4 regions of the Citrobacter sp. MNAZ 1397 genome follow, and region 1 is predicted to be linked to each of the others. Evidence: predicted binding sites of a transcription regulator. Region 1 holds the regulator's gene; each other region holds the start of a gene.
What was found. Region 1 encodes CRP, which controls carbon source genes, mostly activating them, when cyclic AMP is high. Its sites were predicted from a motif close to ATGTGANNNNNNTCACAT; they were not measured.

Region 2: uxuA (mannonate dehydratase) is a predicted target of CRP. The motif match lies at 2,361-2,378, and genes of this name have one in related genera.
Region 3: L2097_RS16815 (glycoside-pentoside-hexuronide (GPH):cation symporter) is a predicted target of CRP. The motif match lies at 1,903-1,920, and genes of this name have one in related genera.
Region 4: rhaS (HTH-type transcriptional activator RhaS) is a predicted target of CRP. The motif match lies at 1,838-1,855, and genes of this name have one in related genera.

The regions. Positions count from the first base shown of each region.
Region 1 is NZ_JAKIVH010000003.1:422,485-428,601, reverse strand. Features, by position in the region: gene L2097_RS19200 (NUDIX hydrolase) at 140-859, shown strand; gene L2097_RS19195 (hydrolase) at 950-1,966, shown strand; gene L2097_RS19190 (YheU family protein) at 1,967-2,185, shown strand; gene L2097_RS19185 (phosphoribulokinase) at 2,237-3,106, shown strand; gene L2097_RS19180 (OsmC family protein) at 3,207-3,611, opposite strand; gene crp (cAMP-activated global transcriptional regulator CRP) at 3,921-4,553, shown strand; gene L2097_RS19170 (YccS/YhfK family putative transporter) at 4,607-6,117, shown strand, end outside.
Region 2 is NZ_JAKIVH010000004.1:163,684-169,800, reverse strand. Features, by position in the region: gene L2097_RS20375 (MFS transporter) at 1-813, opposite strand, end outside; gene uxaC (glucuronate isomerase) at 834-2,240, opposite strand; gene uxuA (mannonate dehydratase) at 2,567-3,637, shown strand; gene L2097_RS20360 (TehB family protein) at 3,897-4,229, shown strand; gene L2097_RS20355 (DUF1869 domain-containing protein) at 4,240-4,578, shown strand; gene L2097_RS20350 (1,2-dihydroxy-3-keto-5-methylthiopentene dioxygenase) at 4,755-5,276, opposite strand; gene L2097_RS20345 (helix-turn-helix transcriptional regulator) at 5,361-6,117, opposite strand, start outside.
Region 3 is NZ_JAKIVH010000002.1:445,088-451,204, reverse strand. Features, by position in the region: gene aroP (aromatic amino acid transporter AroP) at 486-1,859, shown strand; gene L2097_RS16815 (glycoside-pentoside-hexuronide (GPH):cation symporter) at 2,027-3,433, shown strand; gene L2097_RS16810 (glycoside hydrolase family 43 protein) at 3,430-4,380, shown strand; gene ampE (beta-lactamase regulator AmpE) at 4,522-5,376, opposite strand; gene ampD (1,6-anhydro-N-acetylmuramyl-L-alanine amidase AmpD) at 5,373-5,936, opposite strand; gene nadC (carboxylating nicotinate-nucleotide diphosphorylase) at 6,079-6,117, shown strand, end outside.
Region 4 is NZ_JAKIVH010000006.1:65,019-71,135, reverse strand. Features, by position in the region: gene rhaB (rhamnulokinase) at 1-573, opposite strand, end outside; gene L2097_RS22665 (oligogalacturonate-specific porin KdgM family protein) at 1,051-1,722, shown strand; gene rhaS (HTH-type transcriptional activator RhaS) at 1,981-2,814, shown strand; gene rhaR (HTH-type transcriptional activator RhaR) at 2,894-3,742, shown strand; gene L2097_RS22650 (TRAP transporter large permease) at 3,777-5,084, opposite strand; gene L2097_RS22645 (TRAP transporter small permease) at 5,081-5,575, opposite strand; gene L2097_RS22640 (TRAP transporter substrate-binding protein) at 5,585-6,117, opposite strand, start outside.

The DNA of each region.
Region 1 (6,117 bases):
AGACACTTATTGGCAAGCGATTTTTTTATCATTCGGCAACCACATAATTAAGCGCATGATATTTAATGAAATAAAAGTTAACTTGCCGCCTTTGGGTGGGCTGATAAACTTGGGGCGTGTTTAATAAGGCGAGTAAGCGATGATCAGCGAAGCAGAGTATCTGGATTCTTATGATGCCAGCCGGTTCCCTTCACCCCTGGTGACGGTAGACAGTGTGCTGTTCACACTGCATGAGAAGGCACTTCGCGTTTTACTGGTAAAACGTGCGAGTCACCCGCAACGGGGACGCTGGGGCCTGCCTGGCGGGTTTATTGATATGGAACAGGACGACTCCACGCGAGCCACGGCATTACGTAAGCTGACAGAGAAAACCGGCGTCTCTCCTTCCTGGCTGGAACAACTGGATACTTTTTCCGGGGCAAAACGCGATCCCCGTGGCTGGAGTCTGACCATCGCCTGGTATGCGTTAATCTCCTGGGTCGCCTGCGCACCGCATATCGCCAGCGTGAGCGATGCCAAATGGATGCCGGTAACCGGGCTGGATGATATCGATCTGGCCTTCGATCATCGGGAAATCATTCAGACTGCGCTACAACGGTTACGGCAGAAAACGATGTACTCTTTACTGCCAGTTTATTGTTTGCCTGATACGTTTACCCAGACGCAATTGCAGGAGGCGACGGAGATTATTCTCGGCCAGCCTATCCAGCGAAAAAGCCTGATTCGCCGATTTGAGGCCTCAGGTATGTTTGAAGAGACAGGCGAGAGCGTAGCGACTGGTGCGCGAAAAGCGCGCGTATGGCGCCGTAAGCCGGATGTCGATATTCATCTCTTTTCCCGAAATTTACTGACGGATTAATATAGCCTGCGCGATGTCCCGCGAAATGAAAAAACGGCGCAACATCGTGCGGCTATAGTTGTCCCATTCTTGATTCTATTGTTCTGTACTATGGCTGAAATTACACCTTCACGATTCCCGGAAATGGCGGATGATTCTTCCACCTTCCGCCCACTACGCGGTGGAAGCAATCCGCATTTCCAGACCATGCTACCGCGACTGATCCGCCGGAAACTGGGCTTTACTCCGACCTGGCAGCGCCTGGAACTGCCCGATGGCGATTTTGTGGATCTCGCCTGGAGCGAAGACCCTGCGCAGGCAAAACATAAACCGCGTCTGGTGGTCTTTCACGGGCTGGAAGGTAGCCTGCACAGTCCTTATGCTCATGGACTGATAGAAGCGGCAAAAGCGCGCGGCTGGCTGGGCGTGGTGATGCATTTTCGTGGCTGCAGCGGTGAACCTAACCGTCTTAACCGTATCTACCACTCCGGCGAAACCGAAGACGGCACCTGGTTTTTGCACTGGTTGCAACGGGAATTTGGCCGGGTCCCCACCGCCGCGGTGGGCTATTCGCTGGGCGGCAATATGCTGGCCTGTCTGCTGGCCAAAGAGGAAAATCGCGTCCCCCTCGATGCCGCAGTGATTGTCTCTGCCCCCTTTGTGCTGGAAGCATGCAGCGCCCATATCGAAACCGGCTTTTCGCGGGTGTATCAACACTACCTGCTCAACTTGCTGAAAGCCAACGCGTCGCGCAAATTAAAAGCCTATCCAGGATCTTTACCTGTTGATTTGCCACAATTGAAACGTCTGCGTCGTCTGCGCGATTTTGATGATGCGATTACGGCGCGCATCCATGGCTTTGCCGATGCGATTGACTATTACCGTCAGTGCAGTGCTATGCCGCTGCTGAATAAAATCAGCAAACCAACGTTGATCATCCATGCGAAAGACGATCCCTTTATGGATCAAAATGTGATCCCCGATATGCAGACATTACCACCGTCAATAGAATATCAACTCACCGAACATGGCGGTCACGTGGGGTTTGTGGGCGGCACGTTACTGCGCCCGGAAATGTGGCTGGAAAAGCGCATCCCCGACTGGCTGCACACTTATCTGGAAAGCTAAATGATTATTCCCTGGCAGGATCTGGCGCCTGAGACGCTCGACAACCTGATTGAAAGCTTTGTCTTGCGTGAAGGCACCGATTATGGTGAACATGAGCGCTCACTCGAACAAAAGGTCGCCGATGTGAGACGGCAACTGAAAAACGGCGAAGCCGTGCTGGTGTGGTCAGAACTGCACGAAACCGTCAACATTATGCCGCGCTCGCAGTTTCACGAGTAACGCACTGACGGCTGGCTTCGTTTACAACAATGGGTTACTCAGGGAGCTGCTATGTCCGCTAAACATCCGGTTATTGCCGTAACAGGTTCCAGCGGTGCGGGAACCACTACCACCAGCCTCGCGTTTCGCAAAATCTTTGCTCAACTGAATTTGCATGCCGCCGAGGTCGAAGGTGACAGTTTTCACCGCTATACCCGCCCTGAGATGGACATGGCAATCCGTAAAGCCCGGGATTTAGGCCGACATATCAGCTATTTTGGCCCGGAAGCGAATGACTTCGGGCTGCTGGAACAGACGTTTATTGAGTACGGACAAACCGGTAAAGGCCAGGCGCGAAAATATCTGCATACCTATGATGAAGCCGTTCCCTGGAATCAGGTTCCCGGCACTTTCACCCCCTGGCAACCCTTGCCAGAGCCAACAGATGTGCTTTTTTATGAAGGGTTACACGGCGGCGTGGTGACGCCACAGCATGATGTCGCCCGCCATGTCGATCTGCTGGTGGGCGTGGTTCCGATCGTTAACCTTGAGTGGATTCAAAAGCTGGTGCGTGATACCAGTGAGCGCGGCCATTCCCGTGAGGCGGTAATGGATTCAGTGGTGCGTTCGATGGAAGATTATATCAACTTCCTTACTCCCCAGTTTTCCCGCACCCATATCAACTTCCAGCGTGTGCCGACGGTAGATACCTCCAACCCGTTCGCCGCTAAAGTGATCCCCTCGCTGGATGAAAGCCTGGTGGTTATTCATTTTCGTAATCTGGAAGGGATCGACTATCCCTGGTTGCTGGCAATGCTCCAGGGGTCATTCATTTCGCACATGAACACGCTGGTGGTGCCGGGCGGAAAAATGGGGCTGGCGATGGAGCTTATCATGACGCCGCTGGTACAGCGGCTGATGGAAGGGAAGAAGATTCAATAGCCTTCCGGCGGGACGCAACATCGGCTCCCGCCAGGGTATCCCGGCACGCAGCGCCACCGGGGAAAACGCCTGATGCGCTTCGCTTATCCGGCCTGCGTTCTCAGGCCTCAATCACTTCATACGAGTGCGTGATTTTCACCGCCTTCTCCAGCATTAATGCCACGGAGCAATATTTCTCAGCAGAGAGATCCACCGCACGCGATACAGCCGCTTCTTTCAGCTCTTTGCCGGTCACGATAAAGTGCAAATTGATATGCGTAAACAGACGCGGAGCCTCCTCGCGGCGCTCCGATGTCAGCTTCACTTCGCAGTCTTTCACATCGTGACGGCCTTTTTGCAAGATAGAGACAACATCGATAGCGCTGCATCCCCCCGCCGCCATCAGCACCATTTCCATCGGGCTGGGGGCTTTGTCGCCTGAGTTACCATCCATCAGGATCTGGTGCCCGGACGCAGACTCGCCAAGGAACGTTAAACCTTCTACCCATTTCACACGAGCTTGCATTTTTAATTCACTCCGGAGTTACAATTTTCTTTACAGATTACGCGTACATAAGAAAACGCGCAACGGAAGGCGACCTGCGTCAAGCTGAAGCGAGACACCAGGAGACAGGCGACAAAAGCTATGCTAAAACAATCGGGATGCTACAGTGATACATTGACGTTATGCATGTATGCAGAGGACATCACATATTACAGGCCGCAGGCATGTCTGACGGTCCACTTCCCAGGTATGGGGAAGATAGATTGCAACCCCGGACGCGATATGTGAATCCAGCGTCTGGAGCCAGCTTATAACAGAGGATAACCGCGCATGGTGCTTGGCAAACCGCAAACAGACCCGACTCTCGAATGGTTCTTGTCTCATTGCCACATTCATAAGTACCCGTCGAAGAGCACGCTGATTCACCAGGGTGAAAAAGCGGAAACGTTGTATTACATCGTCAAAGGCTCAGTGGCTGTGCTAATCAAGGATGAAGAAGGTAAAGAGATGATCCTCTCTTACCTTAACCAGGGAGATTTTATCGGTGAACTGGGTCTGTTCGAAGAGGGTCAGGAGCGTAGTGCATGGGTACGCGCCAAAACCGCTTGTGAAGTGGCCGAAATCTCCTACAAAAAATTCCGCCAGTTAATTCAGGTGAACCCGGATATCCTGATGCGTTTGTCTTCCCAGATGGCGCGTCGTCTGCAGGTCACCTCAGAAAAAGTCGGTAACCTCGCCTTCCTTGATGTGACAGGCCGTATCGCACAGACGCTGCTGAATCTGGCAAAACAGCCGGATGCAATGACCCACCCGGACGGTATGCAAATTAAAATTACCCGTCAGGAAATTGGTCAGATCGTCGGTTGCTCCCGCGAAACCGTTGGTCGTATCCTGAAAATGCTGGAAGATCAAAACCTGATCTCCGCGCACGGTAAAACCATCGTCGTGTACGGTACACGTTAATTCTCAAGCGGCGCATCGCCCTTAACGATGCGCCGTTTTTGTCTCTCTTCCCCATGTGGCGCAGGCTGATTTATCACCCCGAAATCAACTATGCACTGCGACAAACGCTGGTGTTATGCCTTCCTGTGGCTGTCGGACTCATTCTGGGCCATTTACAGCAGGGGCTGCTTTTCTCACTCGTTCCCGCCTGTTGCAATATTGCGGGTCTGGATACACCACACAAACGCTTTTTTAAACGTCTGATCATCGGCGGTTCGCTTTTTGCGGGTAGCAGCCTTGCAGTACAACTGCTTCTGGCGCAAGCGCTCCCCCTGCCGATCATTTTGACGGGTCTGACCCTTATCCTGGGCGTAACGGCAGAAATCAGCGCGCTTCACGGACGCCTGCTGCCCGCCTCGCTTATCGCCGCTATCTTCACGTTAAGCCTCGCCGGAAATATGCCTGTCTGGGAACCATTGCTGATTTATGGGTTCGGTACCCTGTGGTACGGCGCGTTTAACGCCTTCTGGTTCTGGCTATGGCGGGAGCAACCGCTACGTGAATCATTGAGCCTGCTGTATCGCCAGTTGGCGGACTATTGCGAAGCGAAATACAGCCTGCTGACGCAACATGTCGATCCAGAAAAAGCCCTCCCCCCGCTGCTGACACGTCAGCAAAAGGCGGTGGATATGATCAGCCAGTGTTATCAACAGTTGCATATGCTGGCGGCGAATAATAACAACGACTACAAGCGGTTACGCCGCGTTTTCCAGGTCGCTCTGGACTTACAGGAACACATTGCCGTTAGTCTGCATCAACCGCAGGAAGTCCAGGAACTGGTAGAACGCAGCCATGCCGAAGAGGTTATCCGCTGGAATGCGCAAACCGTTGCCGCGCGGTTACGGGTTATCGCCGATGATATTCTTTATCATCGCTACCCCAAACGCTTCAATATGGATAAACAAATTGGCGCGCTGGAGAAAATTGCCCGCCAGCACCCGGATAACCCGGTTGGGCAGTTTTGCGCCTGGCATTTCAGCCAGATAGCCCGTGTGCTGCGTACCCAGCGCCCGCTCTATATACGCGATCTGATGGCAGAGAAGCAGCGTCGCTTGCCCCTGATCCCGGCCCTCAAAAGTTATCTCTCGTTGAAATCTTCCGCCTTGCGTAATGCGGCACGCATTAGCGTCATGCTCAGTATTGCCAGCCTGATGGGCAGTGCGCTGCATCTTCCTAAACCCTACTGGATAATGATGACGGTAATGTTTGTTACGCAAAACGGGTATGGTGCGACACGGGTACGCATTCTGCACCGGGCGGCAGGCACCCTGGCCGGGTTGATCATTGCCGGCGCGACACTGCACTACCACGTACCGGAAGGTTTCACGTTGACCGCGATGCTGATCGTGACGCTGGTAAGCTATCTGATTATCCGCAAAAGCTACGGCTGGGCGATGGTGGGCTTTACCCTCACCGCGGTATATACGCTCCAGTTGCTCACCCTGAATGGCGACCAGTTTATCGTTGCCCGTCTTATCGATACGCTGATTGGCTGCCTGATTGCCTTTGGCGGTATGGTCTGGCT
Region 2 (6,117 bases), on a different contig from region 1:
ATAGACGCAGAAAAATACAAAGACGGTGTTGTAAATATCTTTAGCGGTAAAGGAGAGCAGATAGATGGCCAGATGTTTACGGAAAGCTCTGACTTTCAGCGTTGACAAGTAATCCTTAAAAAGGCCCACAATATTCACCCGTGAAGCCGAGCGATCGCTTTCCAGTTCGGCAAGCATTTCCGGCGTTAATTCGCGCTCCCAGGTCACTTTCCATGAGATAAATACGCAAACCATAAAAGCAACGGCAAATACAATACCGTTTATCAGGTAGGCTTCCGCACTTTTTTCGCCAAGGTAGCCAATCAGCAGCCCCGGAATAAATGTGGCGAGAAAGGTGCCCGTTGCAGAAAGAAACATACGCCCTGTAGACAGTTTTGTCCTGGAGTTGAAATCTTTGGTCATTTCAGACGGCAGCGTTTCCCACGGAATAAGCACCATGGCAGCGATAATTTCAAAGGCGAGATAAACGCTGAGATAGAACCAGTAGTTCATGCCATTCAGCCAAAGAAGGGCATAAACCAACATCAACGGTGAACCAATCAGCAGGAAAAACCGGCGACGGCCAAATTTCTTACCAAGCGTATTTTTATAAAAATGGTCGGTGAATGACCCCATGAACAAGCTGATTATTGCATCGACAATTCGCGCTATTGCCACGATGGAAGCCGCTTGTAATGGCGAGAGACCAACAAAAGTTGTGTAATAAAATAATAGCCATGCGCCAATGACGGTAAATGCGCCACCCCCCATGATATCGGTAAGGCCATAACCGATACTGACAGGTATGGTAATTTTTCTTTCTGAGTTCTTCATGTTTTATCTCGATTGTAAAATCAGAAATTGAAATAAGAACGGGCGTTATCAGCGCAAATCCCTTTGACCATGCTGGATAAAATATCCATATCCTCTGGTACCTCACCCCGGTCCACCCAACCGCCTATAAGATTGCAAAGAATACGTCTGAAATAATCATGGCGGGTATAAGAAACAAAACTACGGGAATCAGTAAGCATGCCAATAAAATTAGCAAGCAGTCCTTGATCGGATAATGTCGTTAATTGATTGAGCATGCCTCGCTGGGTATCGTTAAACCACCATCCCGAACCGAATTGCATTGGCGATTTAATTCCTTCCTCACCACTCTGAAAATTAGCTAATGCGGATGCTACAATATCGTTGTAGCCAGCGTTTAAGTTGTAGAGAATGGTTTTGGGTAATCCGTTATTTTCTGCCATAGCGTTAAGTAACGCGTTTAAATTAGCTGCCAGATTTTGTTGGTCGGCAATTGAATCAAAACCGCTATTAATACCAATGGCGTGATATTGCGGCATATTGTTATTGCGGATAGCACCGAAATGAATCTGCATCGCCCACTCTTTTTGCTTATAGAGGGCGGCTAGTTTCACCAGCATAATGCTGTTCCATGCCTGCATCCCCTCAGGAGAAAGCGCTTGTTGCGCCATACGAGCTGCAAAAAGCGTCTCTGCCTGCTCATCGCTGACGCGCTGATAGCTCACTTCCAGCGGACCATGGTCGGAAATACGGCAGCCCACTTCATGGAAGAAATCGATACGCCCGGCAATGGCAGCAATGAACGATGAAAAATGCGTAACAGTGACTGAGCTTATTTTACTGAGCTGATCAATAAATTGGCTAAAGCGGACGGGATCCGCTTCGAATAATTCATCAGGACGAAATGTCGGCAGAACACGCGTAGTAAACCCGTTCTCATTTTTAAGTAGTTGATGATATTTCAGATCATCAAGAGGTTTATCTGTCGTGCAAATAACCTCAACATTCGAAAGTGTAATAAGGTTGCGCGGGGTGAAATCACTATTTTTCAATTTTTTATTACATTCATTCATCACTTCGCGCCAGTTGCTATGGTTTAGCGGAGTGTGAATATCAAAATAGTGAGCTAATTCAAGGTGTGTCCAGTGATATAACGGGTTGCCAAAGCTGGATTCAACCGTTTTAGCCCAGACCTCAAATTTCTCCTCAGCAGAAGCATTGCCTGTAATATATTTTTCCTTAATACCATTGGCACGCATAGCTCGCCATTTGTAATGGTCGCCTTCAAGCCAGAGGTGGGTGATATCGCGAAAGGGGAGGTTTTCGAAAATATCCTTCGCTTCAAGATGACAATGATAATCCAGTATCGGTTGTTTCTTAGCATAGCGCGTATATAGCGTTTTTCCTGCGCTACTGTTAATCATAAAATCGTCGTTAATCAACGTCATGACCGACTTGCTCCTGAAATTTTTTACCTGAGGAAATTCTATAGATGCATTAACTGAGCTGTATTTACGGTATACCTAAAAACCGTTCAGTCTACTACCATACCAGATTAGTTTTTAATTATGTGAAGATGGTCAAATTTTGAAATGATGTTTTAACCGCATTTACGGGTTAGTTATTAACGGATGCTTAACATACTGCTTAATCTATTTAACCTCGCTTATTGATTCACAAAATCTATTGATTATTGAAGCTCGTCGTTTTACTGTACTGCTCATCAGCTACTAGTATGGTAGATATTTTTATTCATTCGGGTCGAGGTTGTTTTATGCAGATGACAATGCGGTGGTTTGGACCAAAAGAGGACAAGGTTTCTCTGGAATATATTCGCCAGGTTCCGGGCGTCGAAGGTGTAGTCGGCGCGTTGTACGACGTCCCGGTAGGCGAAATCTGGCCCGAAGACAAGATTGAAGCGCTGGTCGGCCAGGCAAGTGCTGCCGGGCTGAAAATGGAGGTTATCGAAAGCGTTAATATTCATGACGACATTAAAATTGGTCTGCCGAGCCGCGATCGTTACATAGCCAATTACCAGCAAACTATTCGAAATCTGGCGCGGTTTGGTGTGAAAGTCATTTGCTACAACTTCATGCCTGTTTTTGACTGGATGAAGACTGACATGAACTATGTTCTGCCAGACGGCTCCCTGACCATGGCATTTGAGAAGAAGGATATTGATAAAAGCCTGGAAGAGGTGGTCAGTGAAGTGCTCAGTAATTCAAACGGCTTTGCGCTGCCTGGGTGGGAACCGGAACGACTGGCGCAGGTACAGAAATTATTCGCCAGTTATAAAGATGTCGATGACGAAAAGCTGCGTGAAAATTTAGTTTATTTTCTCAAGGCAGTGATTCCGGTTTGTGAAGATGTTGGCGTCAAAATGGCTATTCATCCGGACGATCCGCCGTACTCTATTTTCGGTCTGCCGCGCGTGGTCAAAAATCGTCAGGATCTGGATTGGCTCTGCAATGCCGTGAATTCAGAAGCCAACGGCATCACTCTTTGCACGGGGTCAATTGCAGAAGACCCTGAAAACAATGTCTACGAAATTCTGGCTGAATTTACCCGTCGCAAGCGTATTCATTTTGCCCATGTGCGTAATATTAAACTTATAAAAGATAAAGATTTTTATGAGTGTGCACATCCATCGCAGTACGGATCTCTGGATATGTACAACGTGATGAAAGCGCTGCATGACAATGGTTTCGATGGTTATATTCGCCCGGATCATGGTCGCTTTATCTGGGGGGAGACCGGTCGCCCGGGCTACGGATTATACGATCGCGCACTGGGTGTCACTTACCTGATGGGCCTGTGGGAAGCGTTGCAAAAACAGTCTGCGTAATGTTCTGAAACTGGCGATACTCCATCGCCATAACCCTGTGATACTGAAATCAGGGCCCCTGGATAAGGCATTTTACGGCGCAACCGGATGGTCCGGGTGCGCTTTTTTCATACCCCTTTATCTCTCTTTTTCCCGGTCTACCCCCTCTCTACCCCTCATGTTGTACAACGCTGCTTCAACGCTTTTATTCTCTCATTAAAGGTGTATTTTATTTGCAATATATTGTTTCAACCGACACTCACTTTATTAAGGATGAAACATGCAACGTATTGTTATACCAACACATTATGTGCACGTGCGATCAACGCCGTTATGGACCAAAGAGACTGCACCCGCCTCTATATGGCAACGCCATCTGGATGCCGGGACGCGCCAGGGGGTAAATCCACGCTTGTGTGTTATGCAGGGGGCGATTCGCTATTACGGCTATGCCGACGAAACCAGCCCGCAGCCGGTGGAAACGCTGACCATCGAAGCCGGACAGTTTGGCGTATTTCCGGCAGAAAAGTGGCATCGCATTGAAGCGCTATCAGACGATACGGTATTCAATGTCGATTTTTGGGTCGATCCCAATGTACTGATTGAAGGGTGAGGTGGATGTCATGACAACGGAAAACAAAGGCTATTCTCTGGCCATCACAAACCGCGGCAGCAAAAAAAGCGCAGAGAAAGTGTATCTGAAACCGATGGCGCTCTATGTGCCGGATATCGCCGTCGCGGCGGTAGCAGAGCTGGTTGAAACATTGGCGGACAAGAGCGCAAGCGAGCTGGGTTTTATTCTGACGGTGACCAATAACAATAACGGCGTGTCAGTGGATAAAGATTTCTCTGCGCTGGCTGAGTTGCAGGATGCCACCGTGGCAGCGGATGCGGTCAAGGATCTGATTAATATCGTGCGTGGCTATGAATCAGACGAAGAGACCAACGTCTGCGGATGGTAAGTCACTTCTGATATAGCAAGGATCGCCAGCTCGGCCAGTATGACTGGCCAGGCGGCGCATCTGATTACCTTCTTCCGGTAACGGGCACAAGAACGCGATATGTTTCGCGCTTTCGCCTTTGGGTTTACCGCCGTGCGATCTTAAACGCGGCCAGACGCGCCACCAGATAGCCGCCCTCAATAAAATGTACTGCGACCGGTCAGATGGCCAACCCAACCTTCCGGGTTGGTGAAGATGCGGATGGCGACAAAATCCGGGTATTCACCGCTGTCAAACCAGTGCGGCGTATTGGCGGGGACGCGCAGCAAATCCCCCGCATGGCAGACCAGTTTTACCACCAGGTTCCCGACAGGCACGAAGAACGTGCCGCTGCCATGCACAAACAAACGCACCTCATCTTCACTGTGCGTATGTTCCTGAAGGAATTTTTCCCGCAGCGCTATACGGTCTTTATGGTCTGGCGTCAGCGCTATAACATCCGCCGACTGATAGCCTTCGCGCTGTTTTAATGCTTCGATACTGTCGTGAAATTGTGCCAGCAGCAGTGCGCCATCCGTTCTTTTATCAACGCCGCTGACATCCCAGCGTTCAAGCACGATACCGGCCTGGGAAAGAAAGGTGCGGATATCATCAAAGCCGGAAAGTGATTGTATGGGGTCGGTTGTCTGCGGGCGCTGGAATACGTGTAATGCCGTCATCGTGATTTACCCTGGTAACATAGAAAGACTATAACCTTTCATGTCGCATGGGTAATGGCAAGACGGGTTCTGTATATAATATTGCTATTGCTTCTGAGCGAAGCGGGTCGCATGATTTTTTCGATACTGTAAGGGCGTCTCGCCAATCCCTTTTTTGAAGGTACTAATAAAATAGGTCACATCAGAAAATCCTGTCTCGCTGGCAATTTCGCCGATGCTTCTCATACTGTGCAGCAGTAATTCGCAGGCTTTTCGCAGGCGGATGGTATTGAGGTATTGGTGAATATGTTCACCGGTCTCAAACAGAAAACGACGCGATACATAGCTGCGCGATTTCCCCAAATCCTCTGCCAGCCGGGCGAGGCTAAATTTCTGCTGATAATTTTCTTCCAGCCAGAACATCACCGGCGTGGCAATTCCGGTGAGATCTTCCGGCATTTTTTCATTCTCTTCCGGCAGCATATTCAGCAGGGTTAACAGCAAACAAGCGACCTGCTCACTATTGAGGCTGGCGAGGGTGGCCTGCTGCGCGTAGCGGCTAAACAGGTGATCGATATGCGTATGAATATCCGCTGCATCCATCACCACGGCCTGCCCGCCGCGCACCGAGAGACGCTGCAACCGCCGCTGGTTATGCGGAAAGTCACGAAATAGTTTGAGGATGGCTCGATGATCCACGTGGATGATGGTGCGCCGGTAGCTGTTCTGTGCTTGCTCATCCACCATCACTTTATGGAGTGTGAAAGGCGGGAAGAAAAACAACCTGCCGGGGCGCATGGTGTACTGGCGGTTATCGACCATCACTACGCCAAATCCCTCTTCCACGTACAGCAGCTCAAGG
Region 3 (6,117 bases), on a different contig from region 1:
CATATTCGTGACGCTAAAGTAACAAAGTATTCACCTTATGTCCATACAGGTTTTGATTGAAATCAGTAAACACTGCACATTTTAACAACGTTACAGAAATAACGTTTCAAACATGTAACCTTGCACAAATGACTCGTTTACCCCCAAAGAGGCAGTTTTAACTTTATTGAAACGCGCTCAAACAAATCTGAACCGATTCAGTGTGAATAATTTTGCATATTTAAACTAAATTTCTGCATAAAAACGCAGAAGATTACAAAACAGCCGAAAACGAGGCGATTTACAAATGGTTTCTTTTTATGCAAGTCGTCATCTCTCTTTCACAAAGCAGGTGCAAACGCCTGCGCTTACCACTATTCTGAGCTTCACGAAAGGGATGAGTGCAAATTCATGTCAGCATTTCGTAAATAAAAAAATACAATAAATGGAATTTCTTTCTTACACGCAGACAACAGCGTAGACATAATAACCACACACGAGGTTTCATGATGGAAGGTCAACAGCACGGCGATCAGCTTAAGCGCGGCCTTAAGAACCGCCATATTCAGCTTATTGCGCTGGGCGGCGCTATCGGGACTGGCCTGTTTCTGGGCAGCGCTTCAGTCATCAATTCCGCAGGGCCAGGTATTATCCTGGGCTACGCCATTGCAGGTTTCATTGCTTTTCTGATTATGCGTCAGTTGGGCGAGATGGTCGTTGAAGAGCCGGTTGCCGGCTCATTCAGCCACTTTGCGTACAAATACTGGGGTAATTTCGCGGGTTTTGCTTCCGGCTGGAACTACTGGGTGCTGTACGTGCTGGTTGCGATGGCGGAACTGACCGCGGTTGGTAAATATATCCAGTTCTGGTGGCCGGAAATCCCAACATGGGCCTCCGCGGCGGCCTTCTTCGTTGTTATCAACGCCATTAACCTCACAAACGTCAAAGTGTTTGGCGAGATGGAGTTCTGGTTCGCCATTATTAAAGTGGTTGCTGTGGTCGCGATGATCCTGTTTGGCGGCTGGCTGCTGTTCAGCGGCAGCGCGGGCCCACAGGCAACCGTACGCAACCTGTGGGAGCAAGGCGGGTTCTTGCCGCACGGTATCTCAGGACTGGTAATGATGATGGCTATCATCATGTTCTCCTTCGGGGGTCTGGAGCTGGTGGGGATCACCGCCGCAGAAGCAGACAACCCGGAGCAGAGCATTCCAAAGGCCACCAACCAGGTTATCTATCGCATCCTGATCTTCTATGTGGGTTCACTGGCTGTCCTGCTTTCTCTGCTCCCGTGGACACGCGTTACCGCTGATACCAGCCCGTTCGTACTGATTTTCCATGAACTGGGTGACACCTTCGTGGCGAATGCATTGAACATCGTCGTGCTGACGGCCGCGCTGTCGGTTTATAACAGTTGCGTATACTGTAACAGCCGTATGCTGTTCGGCCTGGCGCAACAGGGTAATGCGCCGAAAATGCTGCTTTCCGTGGACAAACGTGGCGTTCCGGTTAATACCATTCTGGTTTCCGCTGTGGTGACTGCGCTGTGCGTGCTGATCAACTATATGGCGCCTGAATCTGCATTTGGCCTGCTGATGGCGCTGGTGGTATCTGCCCTGGTTATTAACTGGGCGATGATTAGCCTGGCGCACATGAAGTTCCGTAAGGCTAAGCAGCAACAGGGCGTGACGCCGCGTTTCCCGGCGCTGTTATACCCGTTAGGTAACTGGATTTGTCTGCTGTTTATGGCGGCCGTACTGATCATTATGCTAATGACTGACGGTATGGCTATCTCCGTCTACCTGATTCCGGTATGGCTGGTCGTTCTCGGCATTGGCTATATGTTCAAAGAGAAAAGCGCAAAAACGGTGAAAGCCCACTAATTTTGCCTGCCCCTCTCCCGCCCGGGAGAGGGGTGTTATTGAAATGTAATCAAACTCACACTTTCCCCGATGTAGCTGTTTTGTCCATATTCCTGCCAACATCCTGTAACGCAAATTTCCTTTAGCAGGCAAATAATTATTCCCACAACTCACCGGGAGTAGCGTCAATGGACAACAGCAAACTGTCTGTTAAAGAGAAAATCGGCTACGGCATGGGCGATGCCGGATGTAACATCATTTTTGGCGCCATCATGCTGTTTGTTAACTATTTTTATACGGATATTTTCGGTCTGGCGCCTGCGCTGGTAGGCGTGTTATTGCTTTCAATACGCGTGATAGATGCCATCACCGACCCAATCATGGGGGCGATTGCCGACCGCACACAAAGCAAGTACGGACGCTTCCGTCCATGGCTTTTATGGATTGCCTTACCTTATGCCGTATTCAGCGTGTTGATGTTTACCACGCCGGACTGGACCTACAATAGCAAAGTTATCTATGCCTTTATTACTTACTTCCTGCTCTCGCTGACCTATACCGCGATCAACATCCCCTACTGCTCGTTAGGCGGCGTCATTACCAACGATCCGAAAGAGCGAGTGGCCTGCCAGTCTTATCGCTTCGTGATGGTGGGCATTGCCACTTTGCTTCTGTCTCTGACATTACTGCCGATGGCCGAATGGTTTGGCGGTGAAGACAAAGCCAAAGGCTACCAAATGGCGATGACGGTGCTGGCGTTTATCGGCATGTGTATGTTCTTGTTCTGTTTCGCTACGGTTCGCGAGCGTGTTCGTCCGGCGGTGCCTACCAATGACGATATGAAAAAGGACATGAAGGATGTCTGGAAGAACGATCAATGGGTGCGCATTTTGCTGCTCACGTTGTGTAACGTTTGCCCTGGCTTTATTCGCATGGCCGCCACCATGTATTACGTGACCTGGGTCATGGGGCAAAGCACACACTTTGCCACGCTCTTTATCAGCCTGGGCGTTATCGGAATGATGCTCGGCAGTATGCTGGCAAAAGTCCTGACGGACCGCTGGTGCAAGCTGAAAGTCTTCTTCTGGACAAACATCGCGCTGGCAATTTTCTCCTGTGCTTTCTACTTTTTCGATCCGAAAGCCACGGTCATGATTGTGGTGCTCTACTTCCTGCTGAATATTCTTCATCAGATCCCTTCCCCGCTGCACTGGTCGCTGATGGCGGATGTGGACGACTATGGCGAATGGAAAACAGGCAAGCGTATTACCGGCATCAGCTTCTCCGGCAACCTGTTCTTCCTGAAAGTTGGGCTGGCGGTTGCAGGCGCGATGGTGGGCTTTTTGCTCTCCTGGTACGGTTACGATGCAGGCGCCAAAGCGCAAAGCACCAGCGCTATCAATGGCATCATACTGCTGTTTACCGTTATACCAGGCGTGGGTTATCTGATTACCGCAGGGGTTGTACGCTTGCTGAAAGTGGATCGGGAACTGATGAAAACTATCCAGGCCGACCTGGAAAAACGCCGCGTCAATTATCATGAACTGAGCGAGAACCAGAGCGTTCCCGTGGGTGAACACGTAAGGAAAGCATAATGAACTGGCCGAACCCCTTTATTGAGCAGCGTGCCGACCCGTATATTTTGCGTCATGACGGCAACTATTATTTTGTCGCCTCGGTGCCAGAATATGATCGCCTGGAAATCCGCCGGGCCAGCACCCTTGAGGGATTGTGCATGGCTCAAGGTGTCACTGTCTGGCGCAAACCCGCCAGCGGCCCGATGAGCGAGCTTATCTGGGCACCTGAGCTGCACCACATTGACGGGAAATGGTATCTCTATTTTGCCGCCGCCGGGACGAAAGCGCTGGATGCACTGAATATGTTTCAGCATCGGATGTTTGTGCTGGAGTGCGCCGATGCCGATCCTCTTAGCGGGGCCTGGATCGAAAAGGGCCAGGTGAAAACACCCTTCGATACCTTCGCACTGGATGCCACGACCTTTGTTCATCAGGGTAAACGCTGGTACCTGTGGGCGCAGAAATCACCGGCAATTGCGGGTAACTCAAACCTCTATCTCGCTGAAATGGAAAATCCGTGGACGCTAAAAGGCGAGCCTGTATTACTGAGCAAACCGGAGTACGACTGGGAATGCAGAGGTTTTCTGGTAAACGAAGGTCCGGCGGTGCTGTTTCACGGCAACAGGCTGTTTATCAGTTACTCTGCCAGCGCCACAGACGAAAACTACTGTATGGGGCTGTTGTGGATTGATATTAACGCTAACCCGCTGGTGGCGGCGAACTGGCATAAATCACCGCAACCGGTATTCCGAACCAGTTATGAGAACCGGCAATATGGCCCCGGCCACAACAGCTTTACCCAAACCGCAGACGGTAAAGATGTGCTGGTTTACCATGCGCGAAATTATACAGAGATTGAAGGCGACCCGCTTTACGATCCGAACCGCCATACCCGTCTCAAACTGATTCGCTGGCAAGATAACGGGATGCCCGATTTCGGCATCCCGCCTGCGGATACGCTGTAAGTTTATTCTCTACATAATTCTGGTCGCAGGAAGGCGGCAAGTCAGTAAGTCCCCAGGAGCATAGATAACGATGTGACTGGGGTGCGCTGGCGCAGCCAACGCACATGCAGCCTGAAGAATGACGAGTATAACGGCACGCAGTTACATCAGCGTGCCGTAAATGGTTAACAGCGCCACCACGACCACCATCACAAACGAGGTCTTTTTGGCCATTGATACAGCAGCTTTTGGTGTTGCGACTTTATCCATATGCGGTTCGCGGGCCAGCGAGAACTGAGCAAGGCGCGTTAGTACATGATATTGGGAAGAATGTCGGTCGGTCAGCGAGGCAAACCACGCCGGTAGCGCCTTCTCTCCATGACCAATTAATGCATAAACCACACCCGCCAGGCGCACCGGGATCCAGTCCAGCACGTGCAAAATAGCGTCGATTCCGGACTGCTGGCGTTCATTTGGGGTCTCATAACGTGCCAGCCACGACTGCCATGCACGTAAAAAGCCATAGCCAACCAGCGTCACAGGCCCCCATACTCCGCCGACAATAAACCAGAACAGCGGTGCCAGATAATAACGAAAATTGATCCACAAAAGCGCATTTTGCAGCTCACGCAGATACTCCCGTTCATTACAGCCCGGCGGTATACCGTGAATCAATGTGAGTTCATTCGCCATCGCGTTATGGGCGTGACTGTCATTGCGCGCCGCCGCTTTAAGGTAAGCATGGTAATGCAGGCGCACTTTCCCGGCGCCGATGCACAAAAGCCCCAGCAGGATCCACACAACCAGCAGAGGCACATTGAAAAATAGCCCTTCCAGCAACTGTAGAATGAGGAACGCCACCAGCATGGTGAGCACAGTCATCAGGAGCGTTCTTAGCATAGAGTAATGTCTGACCCGGCGGAACAACACCTCCAGGCGATGATCCAGTTGCCAGTGTTCTCCGAGTTTAAAAAGCCGCTCGGCAATAAGAACCAGCAGCATGGTAAACAGTGTCATGGCATCTCCTTATCTGATTCTCCCGCCACCAGTCCGCGAAATCTGGGCCAGTCAAACGCCGGGCCGGGATCGGTTTTGCGCTCAGGGGCAATATCGCTGTGCCCGGTCATGTTGTTGGCAATCCGGGGATAAAGCGCAATCAAAGCGTGGGTAACGTTCGCCAGTTGCTGGTATTGGGCGTCGGTATAGGGCTGATTGTCAGTGCCTTCCAGCTCAATACCGATGGAAAAATCATTGCAACGTTCCCGCCCATGATAATTCGACACCCCTGCATGCCAGGCACGCTTATCAAACGGAACATACTGAACGACTTCACCGTCACGGCGAATCAGGCAATGAGCGGAGACGCGCAGATGAACGATCCCGGCAAAAAAAGGATGGGCGTCAGGATCCAACGTACCGGTAAACAGTGCATCGATCCACGGCCCGCCAAATTCGCCGGGGGGCAGGCTGATATTGTGGACCACGAGCAACGAAGGCGTTTCACCATCCGGACGGCAATCAAAGTGCGGAGAAGGTACGCGCCGCGCATTCGCCAGCCAGCCCTCATTTAACTGCATGCAGGATCTCCTTAATTATGGTGCTCAAACACGCTCTAGAGTAGCATGTTCAGACGCTGTCCGGTCATTGTACGTTGACGAAACTCGCAATGACAGGACACTGTCTAACTTTTTGATTCGTTACCCTTTTTGGAGTTTTATCATGCCGCCTCGCCGTTACAACCCCGATCTTCGACGTGAC
Region 4 (6,117 bases), on a different contig from region 1:
GTTGTCGCTATCGATGTTAACCAGTTGTGTGGTGGTCGCGTTGGTGTATTCCCAGTTCAGGTTGCCGGTCAGACGGAAACTGAAATAGTCGGGGATGAGCAATGCATGCTCGGCCCCGGCGACAATCTCCGGCTGTTGCTGCGCCAGCGCGCGTAGCTGGTAGAGGGTATTAAACGGTAAAAACTGGATACCGCTGCGGCCATAAATGTTGGCTTTGCCCAACTGCTCCACTGCCGTGGCCATGATGCCATCCGTGCGATGATCGCGATAGGAAACCGGCAAGCCAACGCGAGCACCCTGTTTGTCGATCAGCACGATATCCACACCCCAGGTGTCGATACCGATGCTGTCAATAGTGACGCCCTGCGTGCAGGTTTTTTCCAGCCCGAGACGAATTTCATCTTCCAGCGCATCAATATCCCAACAGTCAAAACCGTTGTTTTTTTCCAGATAGTTGGGGAAGCGATGAACTTCACGCAGCGTGAGGGTCCGCTGTTCCGTCGCGTAGCGGGCCAGCATTACACGCCCGCTGGAGGCGCCTAAATCAACGGCGACACAATGGCGAAATGTCATGATTAGAGTCCCAAATCAAAGAGTGAAGGACAGTGTATAAATGCCTTTCTCGCGCCACCTTGATGGTAGTGACAGCAAAGACGGCAACATGGCAATCAAATAAAGATGGGCATGATAAAAATCACGGTTGGCGCAATACCTTTTGTCGACACCAGGGTTACAGGGGAAAAAGAAATCAAGGCAAGCAGAAATAATTATTTTTCTGTTGAATGGTTTTATTTGTTAACCCGTTAAAAACAATGAGTTATAAGATTGATGGATTGCTTAATTATTTTTTGTGATGATTTATTAAGTTTTGGTATTTTTATTACTGATGTGTTTTTTATTTTATTTATTACTGTTTTTGATGGCGCTCTCATATTTGTAACTACCTTGATAGAATTATTGAAACAATTTTTCATTTAAATTAGGTTGTTCGCGAAGTCATGGGGATACTTTCCTTTAAAATTTATTTTTTCACTTCAATGGATTGTTTGTATGAGAAAATTGTTATTCTTATTATTACCGTTTGCGGTATCAAGCGCACAGGCAGTGTATGTGGATGTTCGCCATGAATATCTGGATGACAGCAAAGCAAATTACGATCGTGCTTATATTTCGCATCGTTTCGAGAACGGGTTTGGTTTTGCCATTGAGGCAATATCCAAATCCGGTGGCGACGATACCGATAAGCCCTTTAATGACATGGAATCACAGGGAAATGAGTATACGCTAAGCTATCAATATAAATCAGGGGCGGTAGCCTGGCAGCCTGGTTTTGTATTGGAAACGGGGAATGGTTATGCCACCTACAAACCTTATTTGCGCGCGACATGGACATTAAACGATAGCTGGTGGGTGGGTGCACGTTACCGTTTCGAATATATCCGCCGTTCGTCTGACTCGCGGGATGATGATACCGTAAACCGCATGGATGTTTGGGCTGGTTACAAATGGAATAATTTTGACTGGACCGTTGAAGGTATTTATAAGAAAGCTGAGAAATATAACCTTTTCGATAATGGTCGGGATAATTACGAGTTTAATTTTCGCACCGCATACATTATAGACAAATGGACGCCGTACGTAGAGATTGGTAATGTTTCAGTACGTAGTACTTCTGATGAAAGACAAACGCGTTTCCGTATTGGTGTGGGATATAGCTTTTGATGATTGATATTCTCTAAGCGATAAGCCAGGTAGTACTTTTCTTATTGTGGTTATTTGGCCGGCATCATGAAAAAGATGTCGGCTTTTTTTCCTTTGTTTTCTAATGAAAATAGTTATGTGATCGATCTAACATTTTCGATTTATTCTGCGCCCCGTCTTGAAAAAATAGCAGGATTTATATTTTTTGCTGTCAAAAATTCAAGGTGCCATTCATCACCCTTCACTATGCTAGTTCTCACTGATGTGGAGGCAATGAAGATGGCACAATTACATGGCTTTGATTTTTTTACCTCAGGTACGGCGACGGTCGCCATTGAGCCGCGACTGCCGCAGGTAGCCTTCCCTGAACATGACCATGATTTCTATGAAATTGTCCTGGTCGAGCATGGAACCGGCATTCATGTGTTTAACGGTCAGCCTTATACATTGAGCCGTGGCATGATCTGTTTTGTTCGCGATCAAGACCGCCATCTTTATGAACACACGGAAAATTTATGCCTGACGAATGTGCTTTATCGCTCTCCGAAGGGCTTCCAGTTTATTTCCGGTCTGGATAAGTTACTGCCGCAAGAGGAAGACGGGCAGTATGTTTCACACTGGCGTATCAACCAGAGCGTACTGCAACAGGCGCGTCCCATTATTGACCAGATGGCGCAATGCAAGGATGACAATATTCACGCAATTGCCAGCCGCGAAGTGTTGTTTATGCAGCTTCTTGTGCTGTTGCGTCAAAGCTGCCTCGACGATAACTTTGTCGAAAATAATATGCAGATCAATCATTTGATGATGTGGCTTGAAGATAATTTCGCCGACGATGTGAACTGGGAACACCTGGCCGATAAATTCTCGCTTTCTTTGCGAACACTCCATCGGCAGATGAAACAACATACCGGGCTGACGCCGCAACGTTATCTCAATCGCGTACGGTTAATCAAAGCGCGCCATTTGCTACGCCACAGTGACGACAGTATTACTGATATCGCTTTTCGCTGCGGTTTCGGCGACAGTAACCATTTTTCCACGCTTTTTCGCCGCGAGTTTGACTGGTCTCCTCGCGATATTCGTCAGGGGCGCGACACACTTCTGCAGTGACAGTAACGAGAAGGTAATCACCGTATTTTTGCTGCCAATCAGCTAATAATGGCAGGTTGAGCACAGCAGAGGTGAATTTGTGGCAGGGCATTTAATCCTTCGTAAAGCTGATTTTTTTCCGCGGCCTGGACAGGCGGTCACGGTTGCTGACCGCTACCCGCAAAATGTGTTTGCTGAGCATACCCATGAGTTTTGCGAGCTGGTGCTGGTCTGGCGGGGCAACGGTTTACATGTGCTTAATGACCGGCCCTACCGGATCACACGCGGCGATCTTTTTTATATTCGCGCCGAAGATCGTCACTCGTATGCTTCGGTTAACGATCTGGTTTTACAAAACATCATCTACTGCCCCGACAGGTTGTCGCTTAATTTTGACTGGCAGGCGCACATTCCCGGCTGGAATGGGGCGGATTTAACCCCCCACTGGCGAATGGGTAGTTCCGGTATGGCCCAGGTCCGTCAGGTGATTACGCAGCTTGAGCAGGAAAATACCAGGGACGATGCCCTGTCTAACACGATGGCCGAGGTTTTGTTCGCACAACTGGTGCTCACGCTACGGCGGCACCGTTTTGCGGCAGATAATCTGGCGGCGACCCGCAGTGAAGCGCTGTTGGATAAGTTAATTACCACGCTATCTGGCAGCCTGAGTTGCACCTTTACGCTGGAACAATTTTGCGAGCGTGAACAATGCAGCGAACGTACGCTACGTCAGCAATTCCGCGATCAGACCGGGATGACCGTTAACCATTACCTGCGTCAGCTACGCATTTGTCATGCGCAATATTTGTTGCAGCACAGTGAGTTAATGATAGGTGAGATCGCCATGCGCTGTGGATTTGAAGACAGTAACTACTTTTCGGTTGTATTTACCCGTGAAACAGGGATGACCCCAAGCCAGTGGCGACAGCGCGGAAGGCATGCCGCCTGAGCAACCCCCGGATGGCACCGGGGGCGTAACAGCGTTACATCACGCCCAGAAGACGTGGCAAAAATAAGGTCGTTTCTGGAACATAGGTGATAAGGAGTAACATCGCGATGATGGCGATATAAAACGGAACCAGCGGTTTTAATACCTGCTCAACCTTCACCTTTCCGACACTTGCCCCCACGTATAAGCCACTGCCCACCGGTGGAGTGATGGTGCCAAACGCGAGGTTATAAATCATGATGATGCCAAAATGCACCGGGTGAACGCCCAGTTTCAGCATGATCGGTAGCAAAATGGGCGTGAATATCAATATCGCCGGGCCGATATCCATAAAGGCACCGATCACCAGTAAAAACAACGTAATGACCAGCAGAATAACCAACTTACTTTCCGAGATACCCAGAATCAGCTTACTGAGCGCTGCCGGAAGGTCCGTAATGGCCATGGAGAACGACATGGCTGATGAGGTCGCCAGCAGGAACATAATCACCCCGGTCATGACGGTTGTCTGGATGAGGATGTTGGGCAGGTCTGTTATTTTTAGCGTGCGGTAGAGCACCATTGTCAGAAAAAGGGTATACACCACCGCCACGGCCGACGCTTCAATGGCGGTGAAAATGCCAAGGACTATCCCGCCCACGATGATCACAATAAGTAACAGACTTGGCAGCGCCTCTTTGGTGACTCGCCAGGCCATGCCCTTTTCAAGGGCAAACGTGAGCGTGTAATGGCATCGTTTTGCCACGACCCATGTCACCACCATGCAACTGACACCCCACAGTACACCCGCCACCAGGCCGCCGGCGAAGAGTGCAGCGACTGACGTGCCGCCACTGGCCAGCGCATACAAAATAAAGGCGGTGGTAGGGGGAATAAGCATTCCTGTTGGCGCGGAGGCGATATTGACCGCAGACGCGAAACCCCGGTCATAACCCTCTCGTGCGCTCATCGGCACCAGCACACCGCCAATGGATGTGGAGGCGGCGATGGCGGAGCCAGAAATGGCGCCAAACATCATGTTGCCTGCAATGTTGGTATAAGACAGCGCGCCGGGCAGCTTACCGGTAAATAATTTCGCAAAGTTCACCAGACGAATCGCGATCCCTCCGCTGTTCATGATGACCCCCGCCAGCACAAAGAATGGCACTGCCAGCAGTGCAAAACTGTCCAGGCTGGAGAACATTTTTTGCGCCGTGGCAAACATCGCAATATCAAAAGGCAGCACCAGCATCATGGTGCTGCAGGATGCAATGACAATACACAAGCCAATGGGTGCGCCCATCGCCAGCAGGATAACAAAGACGCCAATCATCAAACTGGCGGCGTACAGTGGTTCAATCATGCGGATTCCGTCCCTGAAAGTGCTTTCATATTGCGCAGGCTGTCCATGATGTTCAGCACGCTGTAGATAATGATGAGGATGCCACCCAGCGGCAGGGCGTAGTAGACGTGGCCCATTGATATGTTCAGGGCAGGGGAGTATTGCGCCATTGAAATGGACGATATTTGTAGCCCACCGATAATCAACGCGTAGAGTGCAAAAAGACCAAAACATATTTGCAGTACCAGCGTCCAGAGCGTGCGCAGCAGAGGGGATACCTTATCAAGGAATAGCGTCAGGCAGATGTGATGCTGTTTTCCCGAGACATAAGCCATACCCAGCATGGAGAGCCAGACCAGCGCAAAGCGCAGTAATTCTTCGGTGAATGTGCTGGGGGTACCGAGAACATAACGGCTGATAACTTGCCAGCACACGGTAATGACCATCATTGCCAGCATCAGACAAGTAAGCACTTCCAGTATTTTATCGAGTAACTTTCTTATTTTATTCATGATAAATCCTTATTTTGCCGCCTGAATACGTTGGTACAGCGCATACAGTACGGGTTTCTCCTTCAGGCTTTCATAGATGGGTTGTACGGCGTCCTGAAAGGGCTTTTTATCAACATCGTTAAATTCAACGTTGAAGTCTTTTACAGCCTGCAGGCGGGTTTTTTCGATCTCGGCATCCCAGGCCGCTTTTTCAAAATCGATTGAGGCCTTAATTGCGTCTTTTACAATCGCCAGTTGTTCAGGGGTGAGCTTTTTGAGGGCCTGCTGGCTCATGACCAGAATGTCTGGAATACGGGTGTGCATGTCGTAGGTGTAAAAGCGGGCGACTTCGCCATGCCGGGCGATGGTAAGCGCGAACTCATTGTTTTCCGCGCCGTCGAGAATGCCTTGCTGCAGCGAGGTGTAGACTTCGGCCTGACCCATTGCGATGGGCGAGGCGCCAAGTAATTTCATGGTATTGATGGCCGTTACGCTTTGCATGACGCGGATTTTTTTCCCTTTCAGGTCCGCCACACCGTTAACAGGTCCTTTGGTCATATAAA